Regions from separate parts of the Sporosarcina sp. FSL K6-6792 genome, predicted to be linked through region 2. Evidence: riboswitches for the same ligand, from Rfam matches in the RefSeq annotation. Region 2 holds a riboswitch; each other region holds the start of a gene.
The links. Region 2 has a riboswitch for thiamine pyrophosphate ahead of thiD (bifunctional hydroxymethylpyrimidine kinase/phosphomethylpyrimidine kinase). Riboswitches for the same ligand answer to the same signal wherever they lie in the genome.
Positions count from the first base shown of each region.

Region 1: linked by a shared signal. The riboswitch ahead of MKZ26_RS08445 (acetylornithine deacetylase) and the one ahead of thiD (bifunctional hydroxymethylpyrimidine kinase/phosphomethylpyrimidine kinase) in region 2 are both predicted to bind thiamine pyrophosphate.
Region 3: linked by a shared signal. The riboswitch ahead of thiT (energy-coupled thiamine transporter ThiT) and the one ahead of thiD (bifunctional hydroxymethylpyrimidine kinase/phosphomethylpyrimidine kinase) in region 2 are both predicted to bind thiamine pyrophosphate.

Region 1 is NZ_JBBOSA010000001.1:1,760,587-1,768,410, reverse strand. Features, by position in the region: gene MKZ26_RS08455 (NADP-dependent oxidoreductase) at 1-71, opposite strand, end outside; gene MKZ26_RS08450 (S-layer homology domain-containing protein) at 304-2,490, shown strand; TPP riboswitch at 2,509-2,611, shown strand; gene MKZ26_RS08445 (acetylornithine deacetylase) at 2,823-4,109, shown strand; gene MKZ26_RS08440 (LLM class flavin-dependent oxidoreductase) at 4,225-5,289, opposite strand; gene MKZ26_RS08435 (NAD(P)-dependent oxidoreductase) at 5,313-5,954, opposite strand; gene MKZ26_RS08430 (Rrf2 family transcriptional regulator) at 6,093-6,521, opposite strand; gene MKZ26_RS08425 (LysE family translocator) at 7,140-7,766, opposite strand.
Region 2 is NZ_JBBOSA010000001.1:2,792,957-2,800,780, forward strand. Features, by position in the region: gene MKZ26_RS13720 (DUF3238 domain-containing protein) at 71-1,273, opposite strand; gene thiE (thiamine phosphate synthase) at 1,329-1,988, opposite strand; gene thiD (bifunctional hydroxymethylpyrimidine kinase/phosphomethylpyrimidine kinase) at 1,981-2,811, opposite strand; TPP riboswitch at 2,891-2,996, opposite strand; gene MKZ26_RS13735 (histidine phosphatase family protein) at 3,373-3,915, opposite strand; gene MKZ26_RS13740 (hypothetical protein) at 4,128-4,658, opposite strand; gene MKZ26_RS13745 (ParM/StbA family protein) at 4,670-5,851, opposite strand; gene MKZ26_RS13750 (hypothetical protein) at 6,691-7,290, opposite strand; gene hprK (HPr(Ser) kinase/phosphatase) at 7,716-7,824, opposite strand, start outside.
Region 3 is NZ_JBBOSA010000001.1:2,322,893-2,330,716, forward strand. Features, by position in the region: gene MKZ26_RS11355 (beta-class carbonic anhydrase) at 1-203, shown strand, start outside; gene MKZ26_RS11360 (GNAT family N-acetyltransferase) at 304-849, opposite strand; gene MKZ26_RS11365 (M3 family oligoendopeptidase) at 857-2,659, opposite strand; gene MKZ26_RS11370 (tryptophan-rich sensory protein) at 2,820-3,551, shown strand; gene thiT (energy-coupled thiamine transporter ThiT) at 3,592-4,149, opposite strand; TPP riboswitch at 4,230-4,331, opposite strand; gene MKZ26_RS11380 (DUF4870 domain-containing protein) at 4,570-4,911, shown strand; gene MKZ26_RS11385 (hypothetical protein) at 4,975-5,091, shown strand; gene map (type I methionyl aminopeptidase) at 5,198-5,944, shown strand; gene MKZ26_RS11395 (DEAD/DEAH box helicase) at 6,414-7,556, opposite strand; gene MKZ26_RS11400 (amidase family protein) at 7,634-7,824, opposite strand, start outside.

The DNA of each region.
Region 1 (7,824 bases), 1.0 Mb from region 2:
AAGTCTTCTTTCGCAGGCATTCCTTTGGGACGATTTGCTAGGTGAATTTCCTGTTGTATCAATTGCTTCATTGCAATTCCTCCTTTGTAGTTTGCCGAATTAGTTGGCAAGTGAAAACCCTAACACTCAAGAGTTACTAAGGTCAATGATTATGGACTGGTGTTTCTTTTCCATTGAATTGCTATTGTTCAGCCTTGCTTTCTCCTGTGGACGGACTCCAAAATAGTATCCAAAAGTGTTATAATTATACTTAACTATAATTTGATGTTATTAATTTTAACTAAAGGAGGGCTTTAAACAAAAATGAAGAAAATAACTACACTGTTTCTCGCTTTAGCATTAACGGTAGCTTTACCGACGTCAGCTACTGTTGTATTAACAGCTAACGCGGCAGAAGCTCAAGTCGTTAAATCAGAAGATGTCACGACAGCTGCAAAATTTACGGATATTCAAAATAGCCACTGGGCGAAAAATGAAGTTATGCAACTTGTAGAAATGGGCATATTAACGGGTTACGGCGATATGCAATTTCGTCCGGATCTAGCAATGACAGTTGGAGAGGCTACTCAATCTTTTACAAAAGCGGGATATGAATTTTTAAGCAAAGACGTGACAGGCAATTCTTTTGGTATGGAAGAACCTTTAACACGTAGGCAAATGGAGTTGGCATTAGTAGATGCATTCAATTTGCAAGATAGTGCATTAATCGAATCGCCAAGTCTTATTTCATTGGATAAAGGAAGTGTAGGCGCAGTTCCACAATACCGAATTATGCCAGGCATACAAAATGGTCTATTCAATCACGGATCACAAGTAGACCGCGCTACTTTTGCGGTGATTCTGCATCAAGTACTTGTGGAGAAGGGGAACATTGCAACTACCAAAAAATATGAACTAACTAACTTAGAGCTGTCGCCTAATTTTACTAGGATTCCTTCTGCTGTGAATTTAATGAAGGTGTCATTTGATGAACATCCGATTTACTTAAGATCGACAGAGAATATACTTTTCACGAATCATACGAGAATCGATAACTCATTTTCTCGCGATAATATTTACACTTATGACATCGGTATAGAAGGTGCGACCATTGAGTTAACGGTTCGTTCATTTGATAATGGCGATTACTTCTTATTTTCGAAAATCATTAATCCTACTGAATCTGCTGTAACAGTAGATGTCATTCAAAAAGAAAATGAAGTGGCTTCATTTGAGCTAAACCGTTATGACAAATACAAGATTAAACGTAATGATAAAGACGTTTTTGGCAGTGACACAACATCCTATCCGACGGGTTTACTCAAGTTTGTGAAGCTAGATGGATCAGTGAAGGAGCGGATGGTTGGTCAGTCTTATTTGTCGAAGCAATTGTCATTAGAGTATGAGAATGATGGCTACAGTTACATGCGTCAATTGCTCGGTGAAAAAGAGGCACTGTCTTATGCTCAGGTTGGAACAACATTATTGTCTGTGCATACGTTAAATTCAAAAGGCAATGACATTGTAGATCAGTGGTATATGAATGCGGATGACCAATTATTTGCGAATGAAGAGAATATGGAGAGCTGGATGCTTGAGTCAGCTAAGTATTATAAAAAACGTAATAATTGGTACACGGCGGGTGGCCCATACAATAAAATGGCGATAACCACAGAGCCAATGCCTGATACAGGGCAAGGATATGGGCGGAACTTACTTCTATTAAAAGAAGATCGTGCGCTGGTTTTATATAATGAGCAAGAGGATCGTTATTTTGAGAACTTAATTTACAACTCATTTGTTAACTTGAAGAATTTCAAAGGTGACAAAGATTATTGGGAAACAGAAGTTACAAGCACCTATTTGAAAGATTTATATGACATTACAGCTCCATTCATTGATACACGTTTTAATGAGCAAATCGCGCTTTTCTACTATAATAGTGGCGCTGATTTTGGAATTGATAATGCAAAAGAACCATTGCGTAATTATGCTGACTTACTGGTCTCGCAAAAAAGTAAAGGAAACGTCATTGCTGTGAATGACGAGTCTTACTACATCGCGGATTACTTCCCGATTGCACAGCAAGTAACGACGCATGCCTCTATGAATCATGTGTTGGGCGGTATGAACGTTTTACTCATGGCTTATAATGAGTTCGGTGATCAGAAGTATTTAGATACAGCGCAGGCTATACAAACAGCGATTGTAGCGGATAAAGAGGATTGGATTCGTGATAATGGCGATATTTGGTATCGTATTTCCGCATTACGTGACTTTAAAGGCGATGATTACAAGCATCTGACTTTAGAGGATTTAATAAATTCGTACAAACTTTGGAAAGATATTGATCCGACGTATTTGCCTTTATTAGAAGAAATGATTGCTTCAAAAGCTTCGTTTTTATCGAATGAAAATTTAGGTTACACAACTAAAATAAAGAACGGGTTACGTGATATCGACTTATCGAACTATCTTCCTAAAGGGGAAGAAAGAACAGATGCATTGTGAAGAAGAATAAAACTAAATAGATACTGCTAGGGGAGCCGTTTAGGCTGAGACACATCATAGATGTAAACCCTTCGAACCTGATCTAGTTCATACTAGCGTAGGGAAGCAGCTGAAACTCTACACTCAATGTCTTTATATGCGTAGAAAACAGCCGCCTTCCGATTATGGAAAGCGGCTGTTTTCTGTTCCAGTGTATATATGTTGAACAAATGAAATAAAGATAGTGAACTGTGCGAAGGCGCATTACAAGGGCTAGCGCCGTAGTGAATTCAATGGAATTCTTTATTTCAACGTATATAGATTCACCTACCAAAAATATAGATAAGGGATGGATGAGTAAAATGGAAAATAGAATTAGTAACCTAGTTGATGAACGTCAAGAGGAGTTAGTGCAATTGCTAGCGGACCTCGTTCGTTTCCCGACAGTTAGTCCACCGGCAAGAAATACAACAGGCGTACAGCGGTATATTCAAGACTTTTTAGAACAAGAAAAATTTGAAACGGTTAGTTGGGATGTATTTCCTGGCGACCCGAACGTTGTAGGCGTTAAAAAGGGAACGGATGGAAACCTGTATAACAGCCTAATCATTAATGGACATATAGACGTTGCGGAAGTGGGGGATGAAACAGAGTGGACTGTGCCTGTCTTTGAACTGACGACTAAAGATGGCAACGCATATGGGCGAGGAACATCTGATATGAAAGCTGCAGTGGCCGCGACTTTACTAGCCGTTAAATTATTAAACGAGCTAGGTGTGGAACTGAAAGGTGATTTGCAAATTCAGACTGTCATTGGGGAGGAAGCGGGAGAGGCTGGAACACTTTCATGTATGGAAAAAGGCTATACAGCAGATTTTGCACTCGTAGTCGATGGCAGTGATCGTCAAATTCATGGTCAGGGTGGTGTGATTACCGGCTGGATAACGATTAAAAGTAAGGAAGTTTTCCATGATGCAATGAGGATGAGTATGCTTCATGCAGGCGGTTCGGTTAATGGGGCTAGTGCGATAGAAAAGATGATGAAGGTTATTGCTGGATTACAAGATTTAGAACGTCACTGGGCTGTGACAAAAAAATATCCGGGTTTTGTGCCTGGCACCACTACTATTAATCCGGCAGTTATAGAAGGAGGAAGGCATGCAGCTTTTGTGGCGGATGAATGTCGGCTCTGGATCACCGTTCATTTCTATCCGAATGAAACCTATCAATCTGTAACAAAAGAAATCGAAGAGCATTTGAACAATGTAGCAAAAGCAGACACGTGGTTAAGAGAAAATCCCATTCACTTTCGCTGGGGGGGAAAATCAATGATTGAAGAACGTGGAGAAATATTTCCGGCGCTTGAAATGAATGCGGACCATGCAGCTGTTCAACTTCTTGCGCATTGTCATGAACAAACCGAAAAAAGTCCTGCAATAATAGGTATGTCGAGATCAGTAACAGATGCGGGCTGGCTAGGAGCAGCAGGAATTCCAACTGTTATCTATGGTCCTGGAAAGTTGGAAGAGGCACATTCAGTCGATGAAAAGATAAACATTGAAGAATTAGTGGTATTTACCAAGACGCTTATGATATTTATAAATGAGTGGTGTAATACGAAAAATAGGGAGTGTAAGTAATCTCCCCATTCATCTAGTATTAGTATATTGTTGCATATTGCCAAATAATTGGGGTTATTTCTGATGAGGTTTCAAATGGTTGCTATGTTTCGAGTTGAATTCTCATGGGATAGACTTACCGAGCCGTTTCACGCCGAACGATCGGAGCTACTTGTGTTGCTAACATTTCAATACTCGCTGCGACTTTAGAAAACGGCAAGCCGCCGATATCCATTTGTGCAATGAATCGTTGATGTCCAAATAGTTCGTGTTGGTGGAGAATCTTCTCAATTATTTGCTGAGGGCTACCGACAAATAACCCGGTTTCGGGACTGGCCATATGACTGAAATCAGAACGGGAAATTCTCGTGCCCATTCCACGCTGTTTGTTCACGTATCCCCAATAATTTGCATAGTAAGGATAAAACTCGTCTTTCGCTTGTTGGGATGTCTTTGCTATATACGTATGTCCTGTTACAGCCACTTTTAAATCTTCTACACGATGTCGGGCACTTATGCCGGCTTGGCGATACAAATCAACAAGTGGTTTGAAACGAATTGGATCCCCACCAAGGATAGCTAATGCTAAACCAGTTCCAAGTTTTCCAGCTCGTATTGCACTATCAGGTGTTCCACCTACACCAACCCAAATCGGCAGTTTATTTTGAACAGGGCGCGGGGCAATCATAGAATTAGTTAAAGGCGAACGGAATGACCCATTCCAATTGACGATTTCATTGGTATTCAATTGTTGAAGCAGTCGTATGTTTTCATCGAACAGTTCGTCATAATTGTTTAAGTCATGACCGAATAACGGAAAAGATTCAACGAATGCACCACGACCTGTAATAATCTCAGCGCGACCATTCGAAATTAAATCGAGTGTAGCAAAATCCTCGAATAGGCGAACAGGGTCGACTGTGTTCAAAACAGTCGTTGCACTCGTCAATTTAATACGCTTCGTGTTTTGTGCCACTGCCGCCAGAACAACTGGCGGAGCTGATACGGCATAGTCTAAGCGGTGATGCTCACCGACACCAAAAATATCAAGTCCGGCTTCTTCAGTCAGCTTTCCAATAGCCAATACTTCATGAAGGCGCTGATGAATACTTATTGTTTTTCCAGTTAGGGGATCTGGACCAAGATCCCCAAATGTATATATTCCAATTTCAATTCCGGGTTTCCTAGTTTCTGTTTGCATTGTTCTCATCTCCTAAAACTAAGTTATTCCGCTTCAGAAATAAGGGTGAAACGTTCATTTATATGTTGAGGATTTTCGATTTCATCAAGAACTGCAATTGCATAGTCAGCATAGCTTACATAGCTGTCACCTTTTGAGTTCACGATTAAATTGTCTTTTCCTTTTTGATACGAACCCGTTCTTTTTCCTTCAGGATTAAAGAATGCTGCTGGGCTAATGAATGTCCATTTAACTCCACTCGTCTTTTGCAGGTCTTCTAAGTTCTTTCCTTGATTGGAAGCAGTTGCAAAGTATTCTTTAGGGAATTCCGGTGTGTCCATAAGACGGATAGTTTTAGCTTCATCTACAAACAAGCTTCCCGCACCACCTACAACAATCAATCTTGTTTCTGGAGCGCCTTCAAACGCCTCTATTAACTCTCTTCCGGCATCTAGATGAAGATGTTCCTGCCCTGCAGGAGCACCGAATGCATTTACAACAACATCAAATTGACGAAGGTCTTCAGCTTGTAGATCAAATATATCTATTTCGAGGGCGACAACATTTTTTTCAGTTAGTTTTGCTGCATTTCTAACGATAGCTGTTACTTCGTGTCCACGGTCATTCGCTTCTTTTACAATAAGGCTTCCTGCTTTTCCTGTAGCTCCGATAATTCCAATTTTCATGTTTAAATCCTCCAGTAAATTAGTTATTTTATGCACATAAAATAATACGCGCCTAGTGATTTGAAGCCATTGGCTATAATTAATCCAACTGTAACTGTAATGGTTACAGTTACAGCGGTGGCTGAAAAATCGAATGAACTATCCGATTTTTTGTGTTAATACCGATACTAATTCTTCCATCGTAATTTCATGTAACACAGATTCCATTGCTTCTTGAGCTCGAAGTAAAATCAGCTCAAGAACTGCCTCAATGTTGGCGCCAACCGGGCAATTTGGATTTGGTTTTTCATGAAATTGAAAAAGCTCGCCTTCTTCCACGACTTCGACTGCTCTGTACACATCGAGTAAAGTAATCTCTTTTAAAGGTTTTTGAAGCGTAGCTCCCCCAAGACCTTGCCGAACTTGAATAAGTCCTGCATTTCTTAGTTTACCAATTATTCTTCGTATGACTACAGGGTTTGTATTCACACTTTCTGCAATCCATTCCGAAGTACAAAGCTCGTTACTTTCAATCGCCACGAGGGATAGAATATGAACTGCAACTGTAAAGCGACTACTGATTTTCATTGCAAGTAACCTCCCGGTGTAATCATTATAGTTACAACGCGTATTGATTGTCAATTATTATTATTCAAGGGATGGGGAGTGGGTTGTAGAACGCTTGGCGCTTTGGGGATGCCTTTGTCGCGCCTGCGCTAGGGTATTCATTATCGAGAGAAATGTAATTTTGAGATGTATATGCTGAGATAATAAGGTGATTACTAGTTGATACTAATTATATTAAAGAAAGTCGTACTCCAACTTGCAGATTTCATCACCGCTAATGAAATGCGCTTTCTCACATAGACCGTCTAGCGAAGACGCGATTTCGTGGTAGCCGGAGCGATAAGACTGAAAGCGGCCTCCTTTCTGGCTTATCGCGGGAGGCATCCACAAAGCGTCGAAGCGGTATTGGTAGGAGTTCTATTTTATGCTAGGTATCAGACTTTTCAACAGCCTCCCAAAAGCCTTGTAAAGTGCATATCCGATATTCATTTGTTCAACATATATAGGGTATTTGATTTTGATACAGAGCTGGAAATTATGGTTTTAGGGCCTTATACTAAACAAGTTTTAGAGACCCGGTTCTTGTTAACTTCACGAAACCTCTTGTTGGAAAATATAATTATCTATACCAATAAAGTGTTAACGACTTTGAAAAATGACTTTAAAACCAATGCCGATATAAATTAATCCTAAAATTTTTCCGCCCCACCGGCCAATCCCTAATCTGGGCTTCATCAGTCGCCCAATCGTACCCGTACCAATTGCCAAAATTGTTGTATAGATCATACTCAATGCAACGAAAATAATGCCTAGAATTAGAAATTGGATAAAAGTTGACCCATTTTCCGGCTTTACGAATTGTGGGAAAAAAGCTAAAAAGAAAAGAGCAGTTTTCGGATTCAAAGCTTCCACCAAAATACCATGCCCGTAAGCGCGTGACGCTGACACCTGTGAAATATCAGGCATCTTGGTTGTCGAGGCTTTTGCCAAAATCGCCCGAATACCCATGTATAATAAATAGGACGCTCCCGCGAATTTCACAGCATTGAAAGCAACGGCGGAGGTCATTAGGATTGCTGAAAACCCGACAGCAGAAAATAACGTATGAATGAAATCTCCTGTTGCTATGCCAAGCCCTGTCATGATTCCGGTTTTACGACCTCCCTGTGCCGCCCGGGTAATTGTTAATAAGACAGCGGGTCCTGGTATCAAAAACAATCCGATGACGACGATAATAAATGCGCTCAAAGTAGAGATATCAAGCATTTCACCACCCCTTTCGACTATTTTAATAAACAAACTAAATTTAAGGCCGCTGGTACAG
Region 2 (7,824 bases):
TCATATTTTTCCTTTCCGGATAAACAACGAACTCCTTCCATTTATGACAACGGAAGGAGTTCATTGTTTACTATTCAAAATTAGAGATTCGCCAGTACTGCCATGCAATTACCTCAGACATCCACGCGAGCCCCTTACTTTCCGCTTGGTGAATTGGTTTCCATTCATTCTCTTCACCACGCATCAGGTAAATCTCATGATGGGGCGCCTGATCGTGGTAACCCGTCATATCAAACGTTCCGTCCCGCCTCATAACTGCTCGCACTTCATAGTTAATGTCAGGGGCCGTTGTAAGGGGATTGCCGACAGCATGCAGGAGATGAAATCCTGCTTCGTCTTCCCCGTGATTTGTCCGTTTCAATGTAATCCCATCGTGTGAAGCGGTTGCCTGTTTCCTAAAGCGCTTAAAAGCATCATAGACAATCGATGGCCCAACATCCCTTGTAAACGTCAATGGAGAACGTTCAAGGTCATATGCCAGTTCGACGTCCACTCGGGTCCGATAACTGGCTCCATTTGAATCGAATCCCCTGTCATCCCCTTTAAAATAACGATTTCGCGACAATAGATTCGGATTCAACACCCAGTCATCCTGCAAAAACGTCATGTAGCGGAATTCCCACCTATCTACATTCGGGAGACGAACTCTGTCTTGAACAGGTATCAGCAATTCCCTCGGTTTGGCAATGGATTTTGTCACCGAAAATCGTTCAATCGCCGCTTCTGCCTTCGACGAAACTGGATTCAACAACCCAAAAAGAGTGGAGACAATCGACTGAAAGACGTTGAATCGTTCTTCCGACTTCGCAAGTGAACGCTTAGATTCGATCGTATACGTATAGATTTCATCCAACGAAAAATCCCTGTCGATGTAAGAATTATCGACCGCCGTTGTCATATGCTTACCATTTCGGTAGACATCATATTCAGCGACATCTTTAATTTCCTCCCAAGACAATGCAATTTGCGTCTTTGCGACAATCGTTGTCATGACAAGTGACTGAAGCGGACTTTCTTTGTTTTTCTGTTCAGCAAATGCTGACGTTTGCAATGCAATAACGTCAATTACAATACCATCTTCAACACGTTCGATTACGTAATTATATAGTTTCGCATGCTTGAAATCACCGTCACTAAATTCAGAGACCGTTCCTTCATACAAATGATGCCCGTCTCTATAGACTTTGTAGGTTCCGCCGACATCATTCCATGTGAAATAGATTAGATCTGCCTTATGCAAAACGGTTTGTATTTCAAACAGTTTCTTTTTCATCCGCACACCACGCCCCTTACTTGGAAGTGTGGTATATTTCGCGAGCAGTTAAACATTACATTTCAATACCTGTTAATGAAAGAAGGACCGCACCTTTTAAACGACTTGCTGCTTCTCCAGGATCTTCTTCTCCAGAAATCGCAGAAATAACCGCTACCCCTGACGCACCCGCTTTAATGATAGCACCGGCTCTGCGTTCTGAAATTCCACCAATCGCAACAATAGGTAAACCAGGTAACAACGATGCCACTTCCCTAATTGTCTCGATGCCAATAACCGGTTGCGTATCCATTTTCGTCTGTGTCTCATAAACTGGACCTAGACCGATATAATCAGCCCCAGCATCAGCTGCCGCAATCGCTTCTGTTACATTATGCGTAGAAACACCTATTAGCATGTCTGGACCAACCTTGTCACGCACTGCCGAAATATATCCGTCTTCCTGCCCGATATGAATACCGTCTGCACCAATTTCAATCGCAAGACCTATATCATCATTGACAATGAAAGGTACACTATATTGTTCACATAATTGCTGACACGCCTGTGCAAAAGCCTTCAACTCTTCACCCGTTAATGCACCAGGCCCTTTTTCACGTAATTGAAAGCTCGTTATACCACCCTTTAGCGCCTCTTCTAAGACATGTAACGGGTCGCGTCCCGCCAAATTCACTGTGCCCATGATGAAATATAAGTTAACTGTTTGCTTATCCATAAACTACAACCCCTTCCATTGTCTTGTTGCCGCGGCGTCCATATGCCCAGTGATTCGTCGGACCATGGCCGCCACCAATTTTTAGTCCATCTTCAATTGCTGCGTGTATAAAACATTTTGCAGAAACAACTGCATTCGCTGCCGTTTCCCCATTTGCCAAAAACGCTGTCAGTGCCGCCGAATACGTACACCCTGTTCCATGCGTATCTTTCGTATCAATCCATGGTGCGCGAACCGAGAACCGTTCCCCGTCAGCCCCCATGAACAGATCTTCCGCATAAGGCGCTTCTTTCCGGTGGCCCCCTTTAATAAGAACCGCCCCCGCGCCCAACGCTATTATATGTTTCGCCGCTCGTTCTATGTCTTCATTCGTCTTTATTTCCATTCCTGCAAGCACTTCTGCTTCTGGAATATTAGGTGTAACAATAGCTGCAAGAGGTACAAGTACAGTCTTCAACGCTTCAACCGCCTGTCTTTCTAGCAATGAAGCACCCCCTTTCGCAATCATTACCGGATCAATGACAAGTGGAATTCCGCTCCAATGAAACGCCTCTCCCACTGCATAGATAATTTCTGTCGAAAAGAGCATCCCCGTCTTAATCGCTTTAACATCAAAATCTTCAATAACTGCCTGTATTTGCGCTTTAATAATAGCGGTGTCAACCGGCTGTATCGCCGTCACTCCAAATGTATTTTGCGCTGTCACCGCTGTCAGTGCCGACGTACCGAAAACACCCAATTCTTGGAACGTCTTCAAGTCTGCCTGAATACCCGCACCACCACCACTATCCGACCCCGCAATTGTCAATGCCACACGTACCATTCGATTCGCCACCCTTTTATTTATACTAAAAAGCCGCTTCCCGGTGGCGTAAGAAAGCGGCTAGCCATTTAACTATTCGTAAAAGGCGTACCCACTTTCCTACGCCGGTATAATCCGGATCAGGTTCCAAGGGTCCGCGCATTCATGCACGTCTCAGCCTAAAAAAGGCTCCCCTAGTGGTTGTTAAACTATTCAGCTTTGTAGCAAGTGTAACATATCTAGTGTGAGATTGTGGGAATGTTTGGTCCATTTTCAATAGAAGCATAGAGTAATGGAAATAAAAAACCCCATCAAATAGGTTCAATATATATAATAAACTCGTTTCACGTGGTAACAGTTTATTCCATTCTATCGTCGATAAGAGTATAGTTAATGACATAAACAGAAAGAAGGCGCAGTTTATGCATAAAGCAGACAGCAGACCGAATAATCCCGACAAATCCATGTGGATCAGTCTTTTCGGGGCACTCGTTATTATTGCAGTGGTCATTATTACTAATCTTACAATGGGTTAACATTCACTAAAACCTAGATAGGCCGACATCACAGCGGCCTGTTTTTTTATTCAGAACCCCAAATTCTTTCCACTTCTGAGTCCCCATCCTTAATCCGTATAACATACACGTCTGGATTCGTCAGTGCCTGCCACTGCCCAAAATCGAATCGCTCATCATAACACCTTAATAATAGCGCCATTAAGTTCCCGTGTGTCACAAGCACTGTCCGCGAACCGTCACCCAGCTCATCCACAACATCACAAACCCTCGACATCGCTTCACTCGAAGATTCCCCACCCTCATATTTTAGATGAAGGTCAAAAAACGTATCTTCCAGCTTTATCAACCAATCCTCGAAATCCATTGAACTTAGCACGCGCTCCATAAGCCGACTATCCACCTCTACATGCAACTTCTTCCGCTCAGCTATAGGCCAGCCCGTCTGACGTGCACGAGAAAACGGACTCGTAATAATCCGATCCACTTCGATATCTTCGAAAAACGCTACAAGCTGATCCGCCTGCAAAATCCCTTCAGCAGTCAATTCCGCGTGTGGTGCCTGTCCTTCTGCGGAGCAATGACGCACGATGTAAATAACTTTTTCCATAACCGCTTCACCCCATTCTTCTTACTAAATAGACATACAGCCCATTCGTAAACTAGCTGTAGTCTTCCCTATTACTCTTTTTCCCTTGTATGCTCCAAAGAAAACATCTCAATGTTTTAGATTCCTTAGAAATCACAACAAAAAGTGCCTGTACAATAGACCATCATGAAAATTTAAACATTCATGGTGGTTTCTTATGCAGGCACTCACTATTATTTATTCATCTGGGCAAGGAAGTCAGCTAGAGGGTCTTCCTCTTCTACAACAGAGGTTTCTTCTGGCTCCTTTAACTGTTCCCAATCAAAATTATCCAGATCATCCTCTATGTTAATCAATTGATGTTCTGTTTCCACCTCAACGGCAGCGCTCGTTTCTTCCTGCAAATATAATGCTGCATTTACATCTATTGCATTGCTGTTCAATGATGCAAAGAGAGAAGCTGTGCGGATTGGATCGGACATTAACTGATAGACGATACTCCCTAGTAGCGCCTCGGAATGTTCGTGCTTTAACCAATCACGTTGCGCTTTAGTTAACCCTTTTGGGAGCGGAATTGTTATGGCCTCTCTATGCTTTAAAAGTGAGTCATTCACCCCATCTATCACGAACTCCGCAATTTTACTGGAAAAGTTTCTTCTTTCGACTTCTTTTAACTTTTGCAGTTGCTTTAGTGTGTGGTCAGATGTATCTGATGGGAGACGAAATGTAATGGGCTGTCCCCTTTTTAATCCCGCGTCATTCATGCATAGTCACCTTACTTTGTTTTAACTAACTTTTCTTCTTCTTTAATTTTGACTTGTTGATTTTTTTTCGCAAAGTCTGAAATTAACTTGTAATAAGCGTTGGCCATCATCCAGACACTTTCTTTTTCATCCTCAAAGAAATCGATATTATAACCATCTAAGCTATTATTTAACGTTTTAAGATAGTCTTTAAGGACAATAGAGCCTCCGCCGATGAAATAGCAGATCTCAGATTGCGAGTTTCTTGCCCATACATTCCGTAAATGGCGATATTGCTTTTTCGCTAACTCCAAGAGAATCCGATCTACAATGTCATGAACACTTGTCCGGCTTCCTTTTACCATAATATGATTACGGTTATTTTTCTTCGTTATAATGTCCACAACATCTAGACGACTGTCCAACTCTACGCCATGCCTAACATAAATTTCTTCTCGAATAGCATCCAGAGACTCTGAAACACCCAAGTTAAAGCCTTGCGCCTTATCATCATCAACTTTACGATTCCTAATGACCGCAACATCCGTTGATAATCCACCGATGTCTTGTATCAAGATTTGTTTATCGATTAATTCTTTATTAATGATGTTTAAATTATTATCCATTACAAGGTTGATAAACGCAGCAAAACCTTCTGGATAAACCTTTACTTCATCAAATTTAATATTTACTTTTATACCTTGATATTTAGGTGTAACTAAAAATTCTACTTGGTGAACAGAGCTAAGCAATTGGGAACGATAACCAACGTCTTTCCCTTCCTTAACTTCTCTAAGTGGAAGTCCTGTACCTAGTGTATACGTAGCTTCAATTACATTATTATTACGTTTAAAAATACCTTTATTCTCATCACGAGCTGCATCTATTGCAAGTGCCGCGAACAACATCACCAAAGTTTGATCTTCCTCAGATTTGTTGCTACCTGGATCTAGTTCAGTTGAATTACCACTTTTCGTAGCAAGATTCCCAACACGGTAAATAGCGTTGTTATCTTTTAATGTTGGAGAGTGCAAACGAATATGAATGCCATCAGTAGGCTCTTGGTTGTCTAGTTCTTCAATGCCGATAATCGGACGATCTGCAATATCTTGTGCAATTACATTGGGTATATTGAGTTCTGCTTCCAATTTACCGAAAATGGCTTTTAATGAATCGTTTCCTACGTCAATTGCTGCAATACGTGTTTCTGTCATAAAAATCATCCTCCCCAATTATTCTATCTTTCTATTGAAATGGTACTGGAATTTTGTTGGCAGGTCAATCCAATTCAACTATTTAACACACAAATGTAATATTGTGTACCCAGCTGTAAACTTGTACACATTAACGTATACACGCGCCACTACTGGTTGTGTACGCGTTTGTATACTTGTACACATTAATGTTTACAAATGTATACATTAACGTATACAAGTACACTGTAATGTATACATCCACAAAAATAGTCGAGATGGACGTTTATTTAAGTTCAATATAAACCCTCCTTCCCCTTCCCTTCCAAACTTCAAGCTGAAGCAGAGCTTGCTTGACATTCAATAAAATGGATATTTAATAAATAAAACCCATTAGCCATTCCCTTACTTTTCGAAAGTGCCAGTGATTATAAGTTGTTATTCGATCTGTTCCCACCTTCATTACAAGCGTGCGAGCTGTTGACCAAGCAATTTCGACTTCTCAGTTTCACCTCTAACATGCCTTTACAGGTTAAATAGTATCATTAATCACCAATTAGCTTACGCCACACTCCAGGCCCCCAGCTGCATCTAGGAGTAACCTGACTAATAATAGGTGGCCGAATAAGACAAAATGACAACCATTTCATACACCAAAATAAAAAACACGAAAAAAAGTAGACATCTATTTGAATTAACGGGTTCTCTTTTTGAGACAAAGCACACAAATAACATCGTAAATCGCACCCACTCCAAAAGGTAAATTGTAAGCGACATTTCACAACAACTTATCTACTCCAACTAAGTGCATCCGTTAGTCAGGCAATCCCTTTTGAAATTTCATTAAATGACTTTGTAGTTTAATCACCTTTCGTTAGTGTTCTCAACATCTCCTTGTCACCAAGGTAAGTAATTTTCTCTATCCCCTCATCACGTATAATAGCTATACCCGTGATTTCTGCATTAATTTTCTCATTCCCTTTTTTTTCATAATCAATATAAGCCGTAAAGTTATAATTCGTTGGAGTGTCTTTATTTTGCTCCACTTCAATTTTAGTTACGGTTATTTGATAGTCATATTTGTTGGCTGCTTCGTGAAATAGTAATGCATGACCCGTCGAAACGAATCTATCGTAACCGCTATCCGTGAAATAAGGTCCATAGGTATCCTTTAAATAAGTGTTATACTCGCTATCTAATGGTAATGGTCCACCCTCTTTCTGTTCTTCCACCCACTTATCCAGATCGTTAATTGTACGTATTGCTTCTTCATTAGGAGCATTCAGCTCATACTCTAGGAAGCCTTGAATGAGCTCTTTATTTTTATCCTGTGGTTCGGCTTTAGAGCATCCTGTAACTAAAAGACAAATAAGAACAATAAATAGGGCGACTCCAGTTTTCAATTTAATGTTCTTCTTTCTAATGATTGAAATATAATTCCTTAGTGATTTATGATACATAATATTTCCCCCATTTTTATTTTTTTTGGATCTACTTCTTATACATAGTAGACATAAGAAAAGTTTCATTTTCCAACTATTTCATCTTGTAAGTTAAGTAAGTGAACTGTATTCCTTTATTATCCATAATGAGAGGAATGCATCGCCATTAAAACAGTACAGTAAACCTACTGTACAATAACTGTTTCAAAAGATAATATGTGCGCTAAAAATCATGCGATTTCAAATGCTGAATATGAATGCATGCTTTATTGACAATGAAAAAGACCTATTCATTAATGCGAATAGGTCTGTGGTTTTGATTGCGATTTACTTGTTTTGTCCCCCAAAAAGAGAACCCGTTACTATTTGAATTTCTACTCATTTTCACGTTTTTACGTACTCCTACTAATTATTCCAAACCCATCAAACGTTGCTACTCAATACTAAGGCGTATCTGACTCAATCCGTTTCATGAATTCCTCTACTGCGCTATAACCTTGCTGCTTTAAATACCAGTTATTCGCCGCGGCTTCAATCAAACCTGCGATATCA
Region 3 (7,824 bases), 470 kb from region 2:
CTCTCAAGTACTCCGGTGTAGACATGGAAGATTGGTTACATGGGTTTGGCGATGTGACGGAAAGCGTCAAGATGAGTGTGGATGCTGTACGAAATCATCCCCTTATGGACAAAAAAGTAGCCGTTCACGGACTTGTCGTCCACCCTAATACTGGGAAGCTCGATATCATCATAGATGGCTATATGCACAATTCCAATGATTAAAATCGACGCATTTCCCGGGAAATAAACAAAAGCCGATTCCTATTTACAGGAATCGGCTTTTTATTTTAGCTATTAATTTCCGCAATGCGGTCTTACCCTTTCAAAAATCATCCTCCACAATAGCGTAGATATAATGGTCTTCCCAGACACCATTGATATAAAGGAGTTTGCGCAGCAGTCCTTCTTGGAAGTACCCAGACCTCTCCAGTACTTTTAACGAGCCGCTATTACGGGGTGAGACATATGCCTCGATCCGATGTAAAGCGACTTTATCGAATGAAAAATTAGTAACAAGACGAACCGCTTCCGTACCAATTCCCCTACCCGTTTCACGCTCATCGATTGAATAGCCGACAAAACCACTGGAAAAAGGAAGTCTTTTAATACTGTAAAGTGAGATATGACCAATTAGCCTACTTGTTGCCTTTTCGAAGATACCGAAGTTATATTCCCTTCGGTCCCGCATTTGGTAAATTGACTCCCTTATTTTCTCTCTTTGGACAGCCACGGTAAAATAACTACTTTCGTGCCGCGGTTCGAAAATAGACCAGTATTCTTTATTAGCGCTAAGTAATTCCGTGAAGCTAAATGCGTCTTCCTCTGTCAATATTCGTAAATAACAAGTTTGCCCTTCAAGCAAAATCAATTCATATTCACCCTTTTACCGAAGTAAGTTCCAAGAACTCCTCAACATCTTTTATGCATAACGCTACGCCTTTTGCCCAAAACTCTTGTTTCGTAATATCCTCACCAAGATGCTTCATCGCAAGGTCTTCGACACTCATAACCGCAGTGTCCCGTAAAAGCGCCATATATTTCTGTTCAAATCCTTCTCCATCTTCTAAAGCTTTTGCATAGATGCTAAGGGAGAACAAATAGCCGAATGTGTACGGGAAATTATAGAATTGCACGCCCGTAATGTAGAAATGGAGTTTCGACGCCCAGAAGTGTGGATGGACCGTATTAAGAGCGTCTCCGTATGCTTCTTTCTGCGCTTCTGCCATTAACTCGTTCAATCTTTCAGCCGACACGATGCCATTTCTTCGTTCTTCATAAAATCTCGTCTCAAAAAGGAATCTCGCATGGATATTCATAAAGAATGCAACACTACGTTGAATTTTATCTTCCAGTAATGCAATCTTTTCATCCTTCGTTTCCGCGGCTTTTACAGCAGCATCTGCGACAATCATCTCTGCAAATGTCGATGCCGTTTCAGCTACGCCCATCGCATATTGGCGGTTCATCCAATGGACTGGACGCAGTGCATATGAATGGAACGCGTGACCCAATTCATGGGCAAGTGTTGCAACGTTCGACATTGTTCCGCTGTAAGTCATGAAGATACGGGATTGTTCGGATGCTGGCATACCCGTACAAAAACCACCTGGACGTTTATTTGGGCGATCTTCCGCTTCGATCCAGCTATCTTCAAACGCCAGGCGAGAAAAGGCTTCCAATTCAGGACCAAACTCTCCAAAGTGTTTTAGGATGAATTCTGCACCTTCTTGATACGACATCTTCTTTGTTGATGCTGTAACTGGCGCATCAATGTCATACCAGTTCATTTTGTCAGTACCTAGCATTCTCGCTTTGACGTGCAAGTATTCTACAAACGGGGCTTTATTTACACCAATTGCTCCCCACATTGCATCAAGTGTCTCTTCGCTCATTCTATTTCGGAGGAGTGGCTCTTTCAATACTGAATCCCAACCACGTTTTTTGTATACTTCAAGCCTAAAACCCGCAATATGATTTAATGCAGATGCGAAGAAGTCCTCTTTTCCTTCCCAAGCTTCTTCCAACGCTTCAAATGAGCGCTTTCGCACATCTGCATTCTCATGCGAACTTAGGTTATTTGCCTGCCCAACGGAAAGTTCTTTCTCTTCTCCGTCCAATTCGATTTTGATTTTAATGTCACCAACGAGCATGTCGTATAACTGTCCCCACCCATGATAGCCGTCTACGCTTAGCGACGTGATCAAACTCTCTTCTTCTTCAGACAGTTTCAGGTTGACCTCTTCACGCCATTCATTCAGTACAAATGCAAATTCCTTCAGTTCATCCGATTCCATTAATCCATTCCATGTATCCTCATCTGCTTTTGCCAGCGTTTGTCGGATTTTAAGCCCGATTGTAGAAAAACGTGCCCCAAGGGATCCGGTTTCGCCTTGCAGTTGCAATGCTTTTTTATCTGTTGTATCCGCCGCAAGGAAACACCCAATAACGGCACCTGCCTGTGACAGGTCAAGTGCAACCTCTTTTAATGATTCAATAAGGTTTACAACTTCTTTTGACGCACCAGCTGACTGAGGAACTTCAAATGCAGAAGCCGTTTCTTCTAATGAACCTAACTTTTCTTTTACGCTATCCAAATGTGTCCGTAGTTCTGTCGATCCACTTCCACCTTTAAAGAAAACGTCAAGATCCCATACTTCAGAATACGTTTTTTGCGTCACTATTATTCCCCCTTAATTCATTCAAAATTTTCTAAAAACACAACTTGATTATAACATGAATTTTCGGTATGCGAAATAATGCAATTGTGACGGAAGGTTCATACTTTCCTTCGCAGGTTCCACCATTCCTCTGTATACTATTCAGTAGGAGGATTTAAATATGTTTAGAATTATAATTATGACCTTTTCGCTCATTGCGGTCGTTCTAGTCAATGCAGCTGCGAATATAATGCCTATCAATGGAAAAACAACCGGGCAAATCTCTAATAGTTTACCGGTACTATTTACACCTGCAGGATATACCTTTTCAATTTGGGCAGTTATTTATCTGCTTCTCGCTATCTGGTTATACGGCTTTATGCGCAACACAGTAAACATTAATCATGCATTATTCAATCGTAGGGTAGTTTTGTTTGTGCTCAGCTGCCTATTAAATATCACTTGGATTTTGCTTTGGCATTTTGGTTTCTTCGGATGGACAATTATTATCAATCTGGTTCTTCTTTTAACACTGTTAACCATTTATTTTACTTATTCTATAAAAAATAGTCATATTCATGGTAGAGTTCCGATTGCTGTCTATCTAGGATGGGTTTTTGTCGCGACCATTGCAAATATCAGTTACGTCCTTACTTTGCATGAATGGTCTGGTTGGGGACTAAGTGACCCGCTATGGACCGTCATCTACTTGACTATCGCAACCGCTATTGCACTTCATTTTTTATACCATTACGCGGATATAGCATTTAGTGCTGTCTTCATATGGGCATTTATAGGTATCACTGTGAAAAACGGTGCAGATGAACTATTCGTCTCTGCTGCAGCCCTATTTCTTGCAGCTACAATCGCAGGATTCATGTTCTTCAGACGAAAGTCATTCACACCAAAATAAAAAATCGCCGTCCTCCCACATTGGGCAGAACGGCGATTTTCTATTTTCTCTCTAAAAGACGCGGTGCTGTAGTGAATAATATTGACGCAACAATTGCTGATAATATTATTGAAGGTATCATGTAACTTGCATTGTATACGAGTGAATAGAGCCATACGGGCTGTCCCTCAGGTGCATAAGATGCAAAAAATACAATTCCACCAATGAAGTGAATCAAGTATCGAAGTAGGCCACCGATAACTGTCCCCACAACGATTGCTGTAACCATTGAGCCTTTGTTTCCTTTTACTTTACTACTTAACAGCCATGCAAGTGTAACACCTGCCACTCCAACCAACGTGTACGCCACGAAGTAATCAAGGGCAGCCTGTATTATATTAAAGACATAGCCTCCCATCATCAGTTGCAATAACCCGCTGACGAAGCCAGTCAGCATACCGCCTGCAATCCCCCATCTAAATGCCATGACAACAATCGGCAACATTGACAGCGTAACCGAGCCACCCTGTGGCATTTTAAAACCAATCTGATCAAGTACAAATGAAATTGCACCTAAAATAGCTATTTCAAGTAAAAGTTGAAGTCTTTTCCGATCCAAATTAATTCATCCCTTTCCTAGCTCAGCGAAAGATGTGGGCATAAAAAAAGACATCCCGAAATAGATGGGACATCGAATATGTCAATTTCCATCCACATTCCTACGCAAGAATAATCTTACAGGTTCTAAGGGTCAGGACGTGCTGTCCAATCTCAGCCAAATAGGCTCCCCCTGTGGTTCCAGTAATTTAGTTGTCTAGTTCATTGTATAAGATGGGGATCCTATAAGCAAGATGATTAACAGGGATGATAATTATCCTATATATGTTGAAATTAAGAATTCCATTAAATTCGCTGCGGCGCTAGGAGATGCCGCCAATCTCAGGCTCCAGTTAACCCTTGTATGGCCTCTTCGCCAAGTTTAATCTAGGGATTCATTTACTCAATATATATATAGTTAAACTAAAATGGAGGGATTCGTGTGTCGAACAATAAACTGTTAGCCGCCCTATGCTACTTTAGTGTCTTCTTCACCCCTTTACTTATACCCGTCATTATTTATTTCGTTTCGGATGACCGTGAAGTAAAACACCATGCCAAGCGCTCTCTCGTTTCACATCTTGTTCCTGTCGTACTTCTTATTGCAGGATTTATCATTTTTTCTTTTTCAATGTTTTCCTTTACCTACGACCTGAATGTAATGCCTAGTGGTAACTTTGGATTTTGGCAATTAACACCTGTCTTATTCATGCTAGTTTATGGAGTTTTGCTCATAGCAATTCTAATTTGGAATGTGTTTCAAGGTGTTAAAGTATTGAAGTGAATGTTTATAAAACCACCTATTCGGGAAAAAAGTAACAAATGCTGTGTTTAGGAGTGATTCGTAATGAATATTGGAAAATTATTAAAAACCGCTATTAAATTGGCGCCTATCGTCTATCCGATTGTTCGCAAAGTAATGAAAGAAAAAAAAGCAACAAGCACGACAATCCCAAAGAAATAATTCGACAGTCTGCAAACGTTTTTTAAGTTTGTAGGCTTTTTTGTTCAGCTCCATATGATATAGTATGGTATGGAAAAGAATGAACGGAAGAAAGGATTTGAACATAATGATTGCAAAAACTGAACAGGAAATTGAAGCGTTAAAGAAAATCGGCAAAATTGTTGCTGAAATCAGGGAAGCGATGAAAGAAGCAACTGTCCCTGGTAAAACGACGAAAGAAATTGATGACATCGGCGGTCGCTTATTCGAAGAAAAAGGTGCAATTTCAGGTCCTATCGCAGAATATGATTTCCCTGGATTTACATGCATCAGCGTCAACAGTGAAGTTGCCCATGGCATGCCTGGTTCCCGCGTCATAGAAGATGGAGATCTCGTTAATATTGACGTCTCAGGTTCCTACAATGGTTATTTTGCTGACACTGGCATTTCATTTGTTGTCGGTACACCCGATAAAAAGAAACAACAATTATGTGATGTGGCTAAGAGTGCATTTGAACGTGCAATGACGAAAGTTAAAGCAGGTTCAAGCTTAAACCAAATCGGTAAAGCAGTTGAACGCGAGGCAAAAGAAAATGGCTTAAAAGTCATCAAAAACTTGACTGGCCACGGCATCGGTAAAGCGTTGCACGAAGAACCTTCGCATGTACTCAATTATTATGACGCTTGGGATAAGACGCTTCTGAAAGAAGGAATGGTTCTTGCAGTTGAACCGTTTATCTCTGAAAAAGCAGAGCATATTATTGAATCAGGGGATGGCTGGACGTTCATTACACCAGACAAATCTCTTGTGGCTCAAATCGAACATACAATTATCGTCACAAAAGGCGAACCAATTATTTTGACGCAACTATAATTACTGCCTAATGCGTTCTTTCAATATATATAGAAAAGGGCTGTCCCTGGAAATCCAATGCACTTGGATTCCTGGATAGCCCTTTTTATTATTGTCTAGATATGTGGTAATAAAGTATTCCATTAAATTCACTACGGCGCTAGGGGATGCCTTCACTCGATTTATATAACTATTTTCCCACGTCTATTGATTAATCAAAAATCACCAGTGAATAACATGATCACCTACTGGGCGCTACTTGTATTCACAACAGGATTACCGAAAAAAGTGTGGCTAGAAGTGACAGAGTCACTTCTAGCCACACTTGCCTCATGGTAAATGTGTCGTGAATAGTTTGCCGAAAGCGAACCGGAAATGATTCAGTGAAAACGGAATTTTCTAAGCCCTATTCACCAGTATTTTATGCAAATAAATGGTTAATCAACACACGTGCTATTTTCCCGACATATATAGATTCCTTGCGCTTGTCTTATTTCTTTTTAGGAGCTGCAATTGTTTTTGAATTTCCTTCGGCAAGATGGCCTTTATACCATACTTTTTGAACCGTTTTAATTCCTTTAGTCAGCTTACGATAATCTCGTTCTTCTGGGTACGACAACAATGTCAATACTTCCCCGTCTCCGCCTGCTCGTCCAGTTCTGCCTGAACGGTGTAAATATTGCTCAACCGTATGTGGCACGTCGATGTGAATAACATGTGTTAAGCCATCAATGTCTAGCCCTCGTGCCGCAAGATCAGTTGCTATCAAAATCTTCAACTCGCCTTTACGGAAACTTTCCAATGTTTGCTGTCTCTCAAATTTCGTCATTTCTGAATGAAGAACCGCAATTGGTGCTTCGTTATACCTAAGCTTCATTTCTTTCATGCGAAGCTGATCCACATTATTAATAAATGCAAGAGCACGAATTCCATTCAAATAAGAAATCCCACGCAATACATCCGTTTTGTCCCGTGCATCCGTTTTCACAAATGAATGAACGACCTTACCCGATTTCGGCATTTCTTCCGCTCCAACTTGGATGCGGATTGGATCATTCATAAACTTGCTAGCAACAATTTCAATTTCATCTGTAATTGTCGCAGATACGGCAATAACTTGTCTTTCCGGATTTGCCGCTTCAATCATATTTTTCACAACGACACGATGATCACGCGCTAAAAGCTGATCGCCTTCATCAAGAACAATGTGACGAATATCATGCATTTTCAACTTTCTGACCTTGATAAGTTCAGCCAATCGACCAGGTGTTCCAACAACAATTGTTGGTTTTTTCTTCAATTGTTCAATCTGACGCTGCATATTGGCCCCGCCAATTAGTTGTGTAACCGTGATACCAGTTCCTGTTACCCATTCTCTGATAACATTAACGATTTGCATCGACAGTTCCTGTGATGGTGTTATAATCAGCGCCTGCGTCTGTTTTTTATCGCCATCAACCAATTGCAAAAGTGGCAATACAAATGCAAGTGTCTTGCCCGAACCCGTCGGTGACTCTGCAACGATATCTTTACCTGCCAGCATTTCAGGAATCATTTTCTCCTGGATTGGCATTTCGTACTCAAACTTCCATTTTTCTTTAAACATTTCGTCCATATTTTCTAAGAAGGACATCATTATCCCCACTTTCACTCTATTCCCTTCAGTTTATCATAATAGGCTCTGCTACACTCTATTTCTGACAAAACTGATTAAGGTTTTTTCCGTGCGTTGACACGCTGTTCGAACGCGTATGCATAGCCTATTAATTCAGGTTCAGTAAATGCTTTCCCTGAAAATGTAATGCCAAACGGTTCACCTGCCTCGGAATAGGCTGCTGGAACAGTAACAGATGGGAAACCCGCTGCCGCTCCGAAACTGCATCCATGATCTTGTGGAAATA